Regions from separate parts of the Macrococcus psychrotolerans genome, predicted to be linked through region 1. Evidence: riboswitches for the same ligand, from Rfam matches in the RefSeq annotation. Region 1 holds a riboswitch; the other holds the start of a gene.
The links. A riboswitch is a leader RNA that binds a small molecule or an ion and turns the genes downstream of it on or off. The one in region 1 is predicted to bind S-adenosylmethionine.
Positions count from the first base shown of each region.

Region 2: it holds a riboswitch for S-adenosylmethionine, as region 1 does, so the genes downstream of both, QA539_RS03010 (methionine ABC transporter ATP-binding protein) here and QA539_RS09630 (M20 family metallopeptidase) in region 1, are expected to answer to the same signal.

Region 1 covers NZ_CP124591.1:1,835,946-1,840,381, forward strand. Annotated here, with positions in the region: gene ldmS (L-aspartate--L-methionine ligase LdmS) at 105-1,298, opposite strand; gene QA539_RS09630 (M20 family metallopeptidase) at 1,285-2,481, opposite strand; SAM riboswitch class I at 2,550-2,646, opposite strand; gene QA539_RS09635 (GrpB family protein) at 2,716-3,222, opposite strand; gene QA539_RS10960 (pyridoxal-phosphate dependent enzyme) at 3,370-4,436, shown strand, end outside.
Region 2 covers NZ_CP124591.1:575,172-579,607, reverse strand. Annotated here, with positions in the region: gene QA539_RS03020 (MetQ/NlpA family ABC transporter substrate-binding protein) at 1-605, opposite strand, end outside; gene QA539_RS03015 (methionine ABC transporter permease) at 660-1,355, opposite strand; gene QA539_RS03010 (methionine ABC transporter ATP-binding protein) at 1,345-2,373, opposite strand; SAM riboswitch class I at 2,446-2,548, opposite strand; gene QA539_RS03005 (thioredoxin family protein) at 2,598-2,909, opposite strand; gene QA539_RS03000 (toprim domain-containing protein) at 2,881-3,270, opposite strand; gene gcvH (glycine cleavage system protein GcvH) at 3,338-3,706, opposite strand; gene QA539_RS02990 (Spx/MgsR family RNA polymerase-binding regulatory protein) at 3,780-4,133, opposite strand; gene QA539_RS02985 (thioredoxin family protein) at 4,261-4,436, shown strand, end outside.

The DNA of each region.
Region 1 (4,436 bases):
TAAAGGCTTAGCCTTTACGTTATTTTTTAAGCACCTTTATTAAACTTACAAGCATCGGCAGCAATGTCGCACTAATTACCGATGCTGCAAATATACTACTTTTTCTAGTCTTCATGAACTTCACCTTTTAAACGTTGTTCAAATTGTTTTGCTTTTTGATCGATGAATGCTTCGTCATCACCATACCATATACAAATAAAGCGTGACGGGAAAGCATTTTTATCTCTATAATCTCCATCATAATATGCTAATGGGAATAAGTTACCACTCTTTACTTCGTTTAAAATTGTTTCATAGAATGCTGCATTATCACCATCAGAGTAATAGGCAAGGAACTTTTTATAGTCCCCTTTTAGTACATCATCCAGTAACAATAATGAACTTGATCCATTTTGTCTGAAGTTTAAATCAATTGCAAACAGATTATCATCTTTATCTACTAATATATCAAATCCTGCAATCCCTTTATAGCCCGCATCGACACCATTCTTCATAATCTTTCTACCGGCTTCAATTACAGATTCAGGTACATTCCTATCTGTTGTATTACCTCTGTATTTACCGTATTTTTCTACCATCTGAAGCGATGCACCCAAAAATGTGATGCCCTTCTCTTCGCTATACGCATATTGTACGCAGTAATTTTTAATAGGTTCAACAAATTGTTCGATAATCAACTGCTCGGTACCACTTGCCGCCTGCACGCGTTTTATCGAACTTTCCACATCATCTTCTGTATAACATAGCATCACACCATATCCACCTGCTGTCGGATGTTCGTCACCCGGCTTAACAACAAAAGGAAGCGTCCATTCACGTACACGTGTTTGGAAATCATCAATTTTTACAATTTCGCGTTTTGGAAGATATTCTCCACCCGTCCATTTATGGATGAGTGATTTGTTGTTTAAATCTAGAAATATGTCTCGTGGTACAACATAATCATCATTGTCCACAATATCAGTCTCGTGCGCATATTGGAAGAATATCTTTCCTGTCTCGGCATATTCTTTTAAAGCCTTTTCATACTCTTCACGTGTTTCATACGTGATATATGTTTTGGGCATCGCTACTCCCGCTGCGCCAAATAATTCACATGTCTTCTCAGTTACCGTTGCTTTATGAACAATAACAGGCATCTCTGCAATGATTAATTCTCTGGCACTTAATAAATTCGACTGATGTTCTTCAGGCTGTAGCCACGGATTAAAACCATAGCTTGGTCGTGATGTGTAAAGCACATTATCACCATACAGATCACGCATCGTAAGTGAAATATTTAATTTATTGGTGGTCATAGACTTTCCCCTTCAACACTGTATGTAAATTTTTTATCGCTTTTAATTCATCCGGATTATCAATGAGTTCTAATGCCATCGTCGCCATTATTTTAGCACCTTGAATCAGTGCATGATCTCCATGTGCACTACCAGCAGCATCTTTAAATTCAACAGTATGCCCTACTAGGCTTGAAGGCCCAATTTTTATATGCGGATGAATTGTTGGGATAACATGACTCACATTCCCTGTATCTGTTGATCCAAAACCAAAATCATCATGTAATATTACCTCATTGTGCTTTTTAGCATGACGTTCAAATAGATCATCTAACAAATCATTTCGAATAAATTCATTTACTCCATTTTGAATGTGATTCAGCTTATACTCTGCACCCGCAGTAAGTGCAGCACCTTCAGCAACACGTTCAACTTTGCCGGTTAACACATCTAGTTCCTTGCGACTCATTGCGCGCGTGTAGAATCTTGCCTTCGTGTAATCCGGGATAATATTCGCGCTCTTGCCGCCATCCAATATTACACCATGTACTTTATCAGATTTTCGAATATGCTGACGAAGCTGCGCAATCCCGTTAAAGAAACTGATCATTGCGTCCAGTGCGTTAATCCCATTATGAGCATTCTCAGAAGCATGTGCGGTCTTACCGAAGAACTCGACTTCAAATACATCTACAGCAAGTGTAGGCACCGTACGATATGACTCGTGTCCTGGATGTATCATCAAAGCAACATCGCACTCAGAGAATAATCCAGCTTTAACATACGACGCCTTTGCACTACCATTCACACCACCCTCTTCAGCTGGTGTACCAAATACTTTAATCGTACCACCGTGCGTTTCAACATATTCTTTAATGCTCACGCCTGCAAGCACACTTGATGTTCCGATAATATTATGTCCGCATGCATGACCAAGTCCAGGCAGAGCATCGTATTCCGCTAAGAATGCAATCGTCGGTCCTTCATGTTCACTTTCAAATGTCGCAATGAATCCTGTCTCGTGGCCTGCTATATCACGCTCAATTGTGAATCCTTCGTTATATAAAGTCTTGATGAGTAAACTAGACGCAAAATACTCTTCGTTTCCAAGTTCCGGGCGTTCGTGAATCTGGTGGCTTATTTTAATAAATTCCTCTTTATTATATTCAATATAGTTAAGTACATTTTGTTCATTCATCGTCATTACCCCTTAATTAAATTCAATTAAGTCCACTTAATAAAAAAGACACCCTCAGATAAGGATGTCTATACGTCTTATCTGTCAGCATAAGCTGCAGGAATTAGCACCTTACATATTGCAGGTTGCTGGACATCAGCGGGCCTGTCCCTCCGTCCGTCTCGATAAGTGTTTAATTGTTATCAATTATATTAGAGCTTTAAAGCATGATTGTCAATAAGATAACTTATTTTTCAGATATTATCCGAATATCTGTACTTCGTTCGATCCGTTCCAGTTCATCGCTTTAACTTCAATTACAGTCAAGAAGATGTCCCGCGCCTTTTTATACGAAGAGAAATCAAAAGGATAAATTCTTGCAAGTTCCCATTTGAACGCACTATAACGATCTCTCTCACTTGAAAATGTTCGAAAATAATCTCTTAACTTAATGCGTTTCAATAATTCTTCATCTGCCTCTTTATACACAAAAAGATGAAATTGATGATCCTTTGTAGCATATACTTTATAACATACTTCTTTACAGATTAAATGATATCCAAGTTCAGCTAACTTTAGTTCTTCAATATCATGCTTCACCTCTACAGCAATATCTATCGTCGCACGTGCGTCCATACCTGGTACCGCAGTAGACCCAATATGATGAATCGCACTAATATTTTTTAACTTCTGAAGCACTCTTTTCTTTTCGCCTATATAAAGGTGCTGCCATATACTATCGTAAGGTACTATCATCACTTGTTTCATCCTTTCCCCTCCTTCTTTAGATACATTTTAAAATATTATACTTCTTTGCACACAAATTCACAAACTATTATATTGAGTAAATAATAAATTCATGATATTATTAATCCCGAGTTATCTGATAAGAATAATAATATTAGGAGTGTACCGATGAGTTTACCTTTTATGGACATCTTTAAAGAATGGGCATCAGATTATGATGATGCTGTAACAGGACAAAATCCCGAATATAAAGATGTATTCTCAAACTATGATTTTATGATAGAAGAAGCAACAAAACACGCAGGAAAACGCGTAACAGAATTTGGTCCTGGAACTGGGAATTTAACAAACATGTTATTACAGCGCGGATTGGACGTACAGGCTGTAGAACCAAGTATTGATATGACAAAGTTAGGTGAGGCTAAGACAGGTATTACGTTCGAACGTGGCGATTTCCTGAACTTCAATGCTAGAGAAACAGATACATTTATTTCTTCTTTTGCTTTTCACCACCTTACAGATAAAGAAAAGAAAGAAGCGATTGCCCTTTATAAGCCGCTTCTCTCCGAAGATGGAAACATCATTATATTGGACACAATGTTCAATTCCTTAGATGAAAAAGAACAGATTAAATCACATTATGACGCACGAGGTTACCATAATCTTGTCGAAGATCTGGAAAGAGAATATTATCCATTAAAGGAGACAATGGAAGAGATTGCCAACGACTTGGGATTTGATTATCAATCCACTCAGATGAATCGTTTCGCTCATCTTCAAATATTAACTAAAAAAAAAGGAAAAACTCCTGCTGATTTAATCGGTAATACACCGCTAGTGGAACTTAAGCATTTTCCACTGAATAAAGGAAACCGTCTATTTGCAAAACTTGAGTTCTATAATCTGGGCGGCTCTGTAAAAGACAGACTGGGTGTCAACATTTTAGAACAGGCTTTACTTCGTGGTGATATTCAAAACGGTACAGTTGTTGAAGCTACAGCTGGTAATACAGGAATTGGTCTTGCACTCATCTGTCAACAGTATGGATTAAAGCTACGTGTCTATGTTCCCGAGAAATTCAGCATCGAAAAACAAAGCATCATGCATGCATTAGGGGCTGAAATCGTAAATACCCCTACAGAAAAAGGAATGCTCTTCGCACGCGAAGAAGCGCTGAAATTCGCTCAAGAAACCGGTGCATTCTATACAAATCAATTTGAATCAGCAGATAATCC
Region 2 (4,436 bases), 780 kb from region 1:
ACTGCATCACCTTCACCATTGTTATATGATTTCGGTAAGAATTCAGCACTTTGCTTGTTGTTGAATTTAATGTTCTTCTTATTTTCTTTAATATCTTTAAACGTAGCTTTTACTGGATCTACGCCATCGTTCAATGTGATTAATCCAGCTTCAGTAAAGAATGATAAGAAACGCCCTTCTTCAGCTGGGTTATTTGATACAAATACTTCAGCGTTTTCTGGAAGCTCTTTTAATGATTTATATTTCTTTGAGTAGATAGCCATCGGTTCGATATGGATGTTACCTGCTGATTCAATTTTATATCCTTTTGCTTTCTTCTCAGTGTCTAAGTATGGTGTATGCTGGAAGAAGTTTGCATCAAGCTCACCTGCATCTAAGAAACGGTTCGGAGTTGTGTAGTCATTGATTGTCTTAATCTTTAAAGTATAGCCTTCTTTTTCTAATACTGGTTTAACTTGTTCAAGTAATTCCGCATGCGGTGCTGGTGAAGCGCCGACAGTAATCGTCTTATCGTCTTCTTTAGAAGCTTTCTTTTCGTTGCCTCCACAAGCTGCAAGTACAAGTACTAATGTAGCTACAAATAATAATGATATAAACTTTTTCATTTAATTCACTCTCTTTCCGTTATTTAATTTATAGTCAAATTCCATTGGAACTGATTATCGTTTATCAATACGTTTTGTGATTATATCACCGATAAATTGTATCGCAAATACAAGCAGTAATATTAACACTGTCGAAACTAAGATGACATCATTCTGTGCTCTAGTGAACCCTACTAAATAAGCTAGGTTCCCTAATCCACCTGCACCGATAACCCCGGCAATGGCAGTAGACCCTACTAAAGCGATTGCTGTTACTGTAATACCAGACACAAGTGCCGGTAAACTTTCAGGAATCAATACTTTACGAACTAATGTAAAGGTATTCGCACCCATTGACTGCACCGCTTCAATAACACCCTTATCAATTTCTTTCATCGCAATTTCAACGAGTCGCGCATAAAATGGTGAAGCTCCGATGATGAGTGCCGGCAATGCGCCTTTTACACCACTAATTGTCTGCATAATTAAGTTAGTAAACGGGAACAGGAGCAAGATTAAAATGATAAATGGTATCGCTCTGAATAAATTCACTAAAAATGCAGTGATGGAATAAAAGATGCGCACTCCTTTATTGTTACTGCGTGATGTGAGGAATAAGATAATCCCGATAATCAACCCGAAGAAAAATGTAAAGAAGGTTGCAATCAATGTCATTTGCAACGTTTCTACCGTTGCTGTCCATACATCTGCCCAAATTACATTTTTGAAGCTCAGCATCTCTTTAAGCGTATCTAAAAAACTAGTTTGCATCTTGTTCTACCTCCACTTCTACACCGTGACGCTTAAGTTCATCCGCAATTTTCGTAAGATCACCATTCACCGACGTTAAATGGACGATTAAATGTCCAAATGAGCCTGCTTGTGTATGCTTTACGTTACCTGCCAGAATATTCATATCCAGACCATACTTCTGTATCACCTGACTGACAATCGGCTGTCCTGTAGCAGAACCGATGAACTTAAGTCGAAGCAGTGTCCCTACAGGATACTCTGCTTTAATCTCCTTGATAGAAGCTTCCAGTTCTTCGTCAGAGATATCATCTTTTACGAAGCGCTTCGTAATGTTCGTCTGTGGATTGTTGAATACACTTAATACTGAACCTTCTTCAACGACCTTACCGTGTTCCATCACTGCGACACGATGGCAGATTTTACGGATAACTTCCATCTCGTGTGTAATCAGCACGATTGTTAAGTTCAGTTTCTTGTTGATATCAACGAGCAGTTCAAGAATTTCATCTGTCGTCTGAGGGTCAAGTGCACTTGTTGCTTCGTCACATAACAGTACTTTCGGATCGTTACTCAGTGCACGCGCGATACCTACACGCTGTTTTTGACCCCCAGACAGTTCGGAAGGATATGCATTTTCTCGACCATTGAGTCCAACAAGATTGATTAATGACTTCACCTTACCATCGATATCTAATTTCTTAACACCTGCAATTTCCAGTGGCAGCGCAATATTGTCATACACTGTACGCGACCACAATAAGTTAAAGTGCTGGAAGATCATCGAGATCTTCTGGCGTTTCATATTCAATGTTTTCTGATCAAGTTGATTGATAATATCATTATCAACCACCACTTCACCAGACGTCGGTTTTTCTAAACCGTTAAACATACGGATTAACGTACTTTTACCCGCACCACTAAAGCCGATGATTCCATAGATTTCACCTTGCGTAATATCCAGTGAAACACGATCTACAGCAGTGATGTCACCTTTTTTCGTTGTAAAAGTCTTTACAACATTATTTAACTTAATCACGTGCATCCTCCTAAAATAAAAAGTCGTCTTCCTTAAATACATAAGAAAGACGACATAGTGATATATTCGACTCTCTCATCTTCTAAAGTTTACACTTTATGTGAATTGGCACCATTTCTTTTCAGACGGTTGCCGGGCTTCAAAGGGCACATCCCTCCACCTCTCTTGATAAGAGCAACTATTAAATTGTTTTGTTAATGATTTTTATAATAAAGCAGATTGAATTATTCGTCAATAGATTTCGATAATATTTCGTATATTGAAGTAACAGACTCAAATCGAAATATCGTGTCAACGACTTCATTGTCTTTGACGATGAGCAATACAGGTACACTTGAAATCTTATACTGTGTACTGAGGGATTCATAATAATTCAAATCCAGCTTTAATATATCCAGCTTCAGTGACATGTTAACGATATCCAGCATCTTTTCTGCGAGTTTACATGTGCCACAAAAAGGGGTGTAGCCAAAAATAATATAATTGTCTTGTATTCTTTCTAGATCTTTAGATTGCAAATGCGTTCTGATACTCATAAGGTTGCGACTTACCTTTCCATTCAAACTGTTCTTTAATTTCAAAGTCATGACGACTGACAACTTTCGCTAAGTAATCAAGCGGACAATTACTCACCTCACCATACTTTGAATCGATATAAATATGATGTCCTTCGCTTAAATGACGCTTAAACCACGCTCTGATCTTGCGCCCTGCTTTATCACTGTCGGTCATGATATACACTTTATGATGATACAAGTCTTCAATCATGGCATCTAACTTCTCGATACCCATTGTGCCATTCGTGCAAATAATATGTACAGGTTCCGTTAATACTTCTTGTAATCTTTTCTTGTCTCGCTTACCCTCTACCACGATGACCTTCTGAATTACAGACATTTTCCATCACCTTTTTCGTCATATTAAAAAATCCTTGATAAATTTATTATCAAGGAAAGTATATCATTTATGCATTAATCATTTCATCATATTGCGCTTGATCCATTAATTCATCAAGTTCGCTGTCATCTGCTTCAACTTTGATCATCCATGCTTGATCCATAGCAGATTCATTTACTAATTCAGGAGAATCTTCTAATCCAGAGTTAACTTCAACAACTTTGCCTGAGATTGGAGCATATAATTCAGAAACAGTTTTAACCGACTCAACGCTACCAAATGGTGAACCAGTAGTAATTTCATCGCCTACTTCAGGAAGTTCAACGAATACGATATCCCCTAGTTCTGATTGTGCAAAGTCTGTAATTCCGATTACTTTTACGTTATCTTCTAATTTAACCCACTCATGATCTTTTGAAAATTTTAAGTTCGACATTATAAGCCCTCCATATAAATAAAATACTTAACACTTTTATAATGACATAATGTAAGCGTATCTTCAATCTTTTTTATAACCAAGTTTGTTTATAGTCCGCTTCTTTGAATCCTAAAGTGATTCTATCCTTATTTACAGCTAAAGGACGTTTTACAAGCATTCCATCTGAGGCAAGAAGCTCTAATTTCTCTTCATACGATTTATCCGGCAATGTTTCCTTTAAATCAAGCTCCTTATACTTTGTGCCTAGCCTGTTGAATAATAAATCCACATCAACACCAGTATTCTTAATAATTGTATCAAACTCTTTTGCAGTGGGTGTATGTTCCACAATGTGAATCGGCTCGAAACTCACACCATTATCCGCAAGGTATTTTGCTGCTTTTCTACAGGTTGTACAGCTGGGTAACTGATAAAATTTAATCATATGTAACCTCCTGAATGTGATACCTCAATCATAACAACTTTGTAAGATTACGACAACTAAGCGTTTTCTTTTCTTTACTTCTTAAAAAGAAGTATAATATAAGAAAAGTATATAAGGAGTAATAAAAGTGAGAACAATTAGTCAATACGAAGAGTTTAAAGAAATTATTGCAAGTGAGGAACCTGTTGTTATCAAGTTCTTCGCAGATTGGTGCCCAGACTGTACGCGTATGGACTTTTGGATCGATCCAATTGTTGACGAATATCACAACTATAACTGGTATAAGATTAATCGTGACCAAGT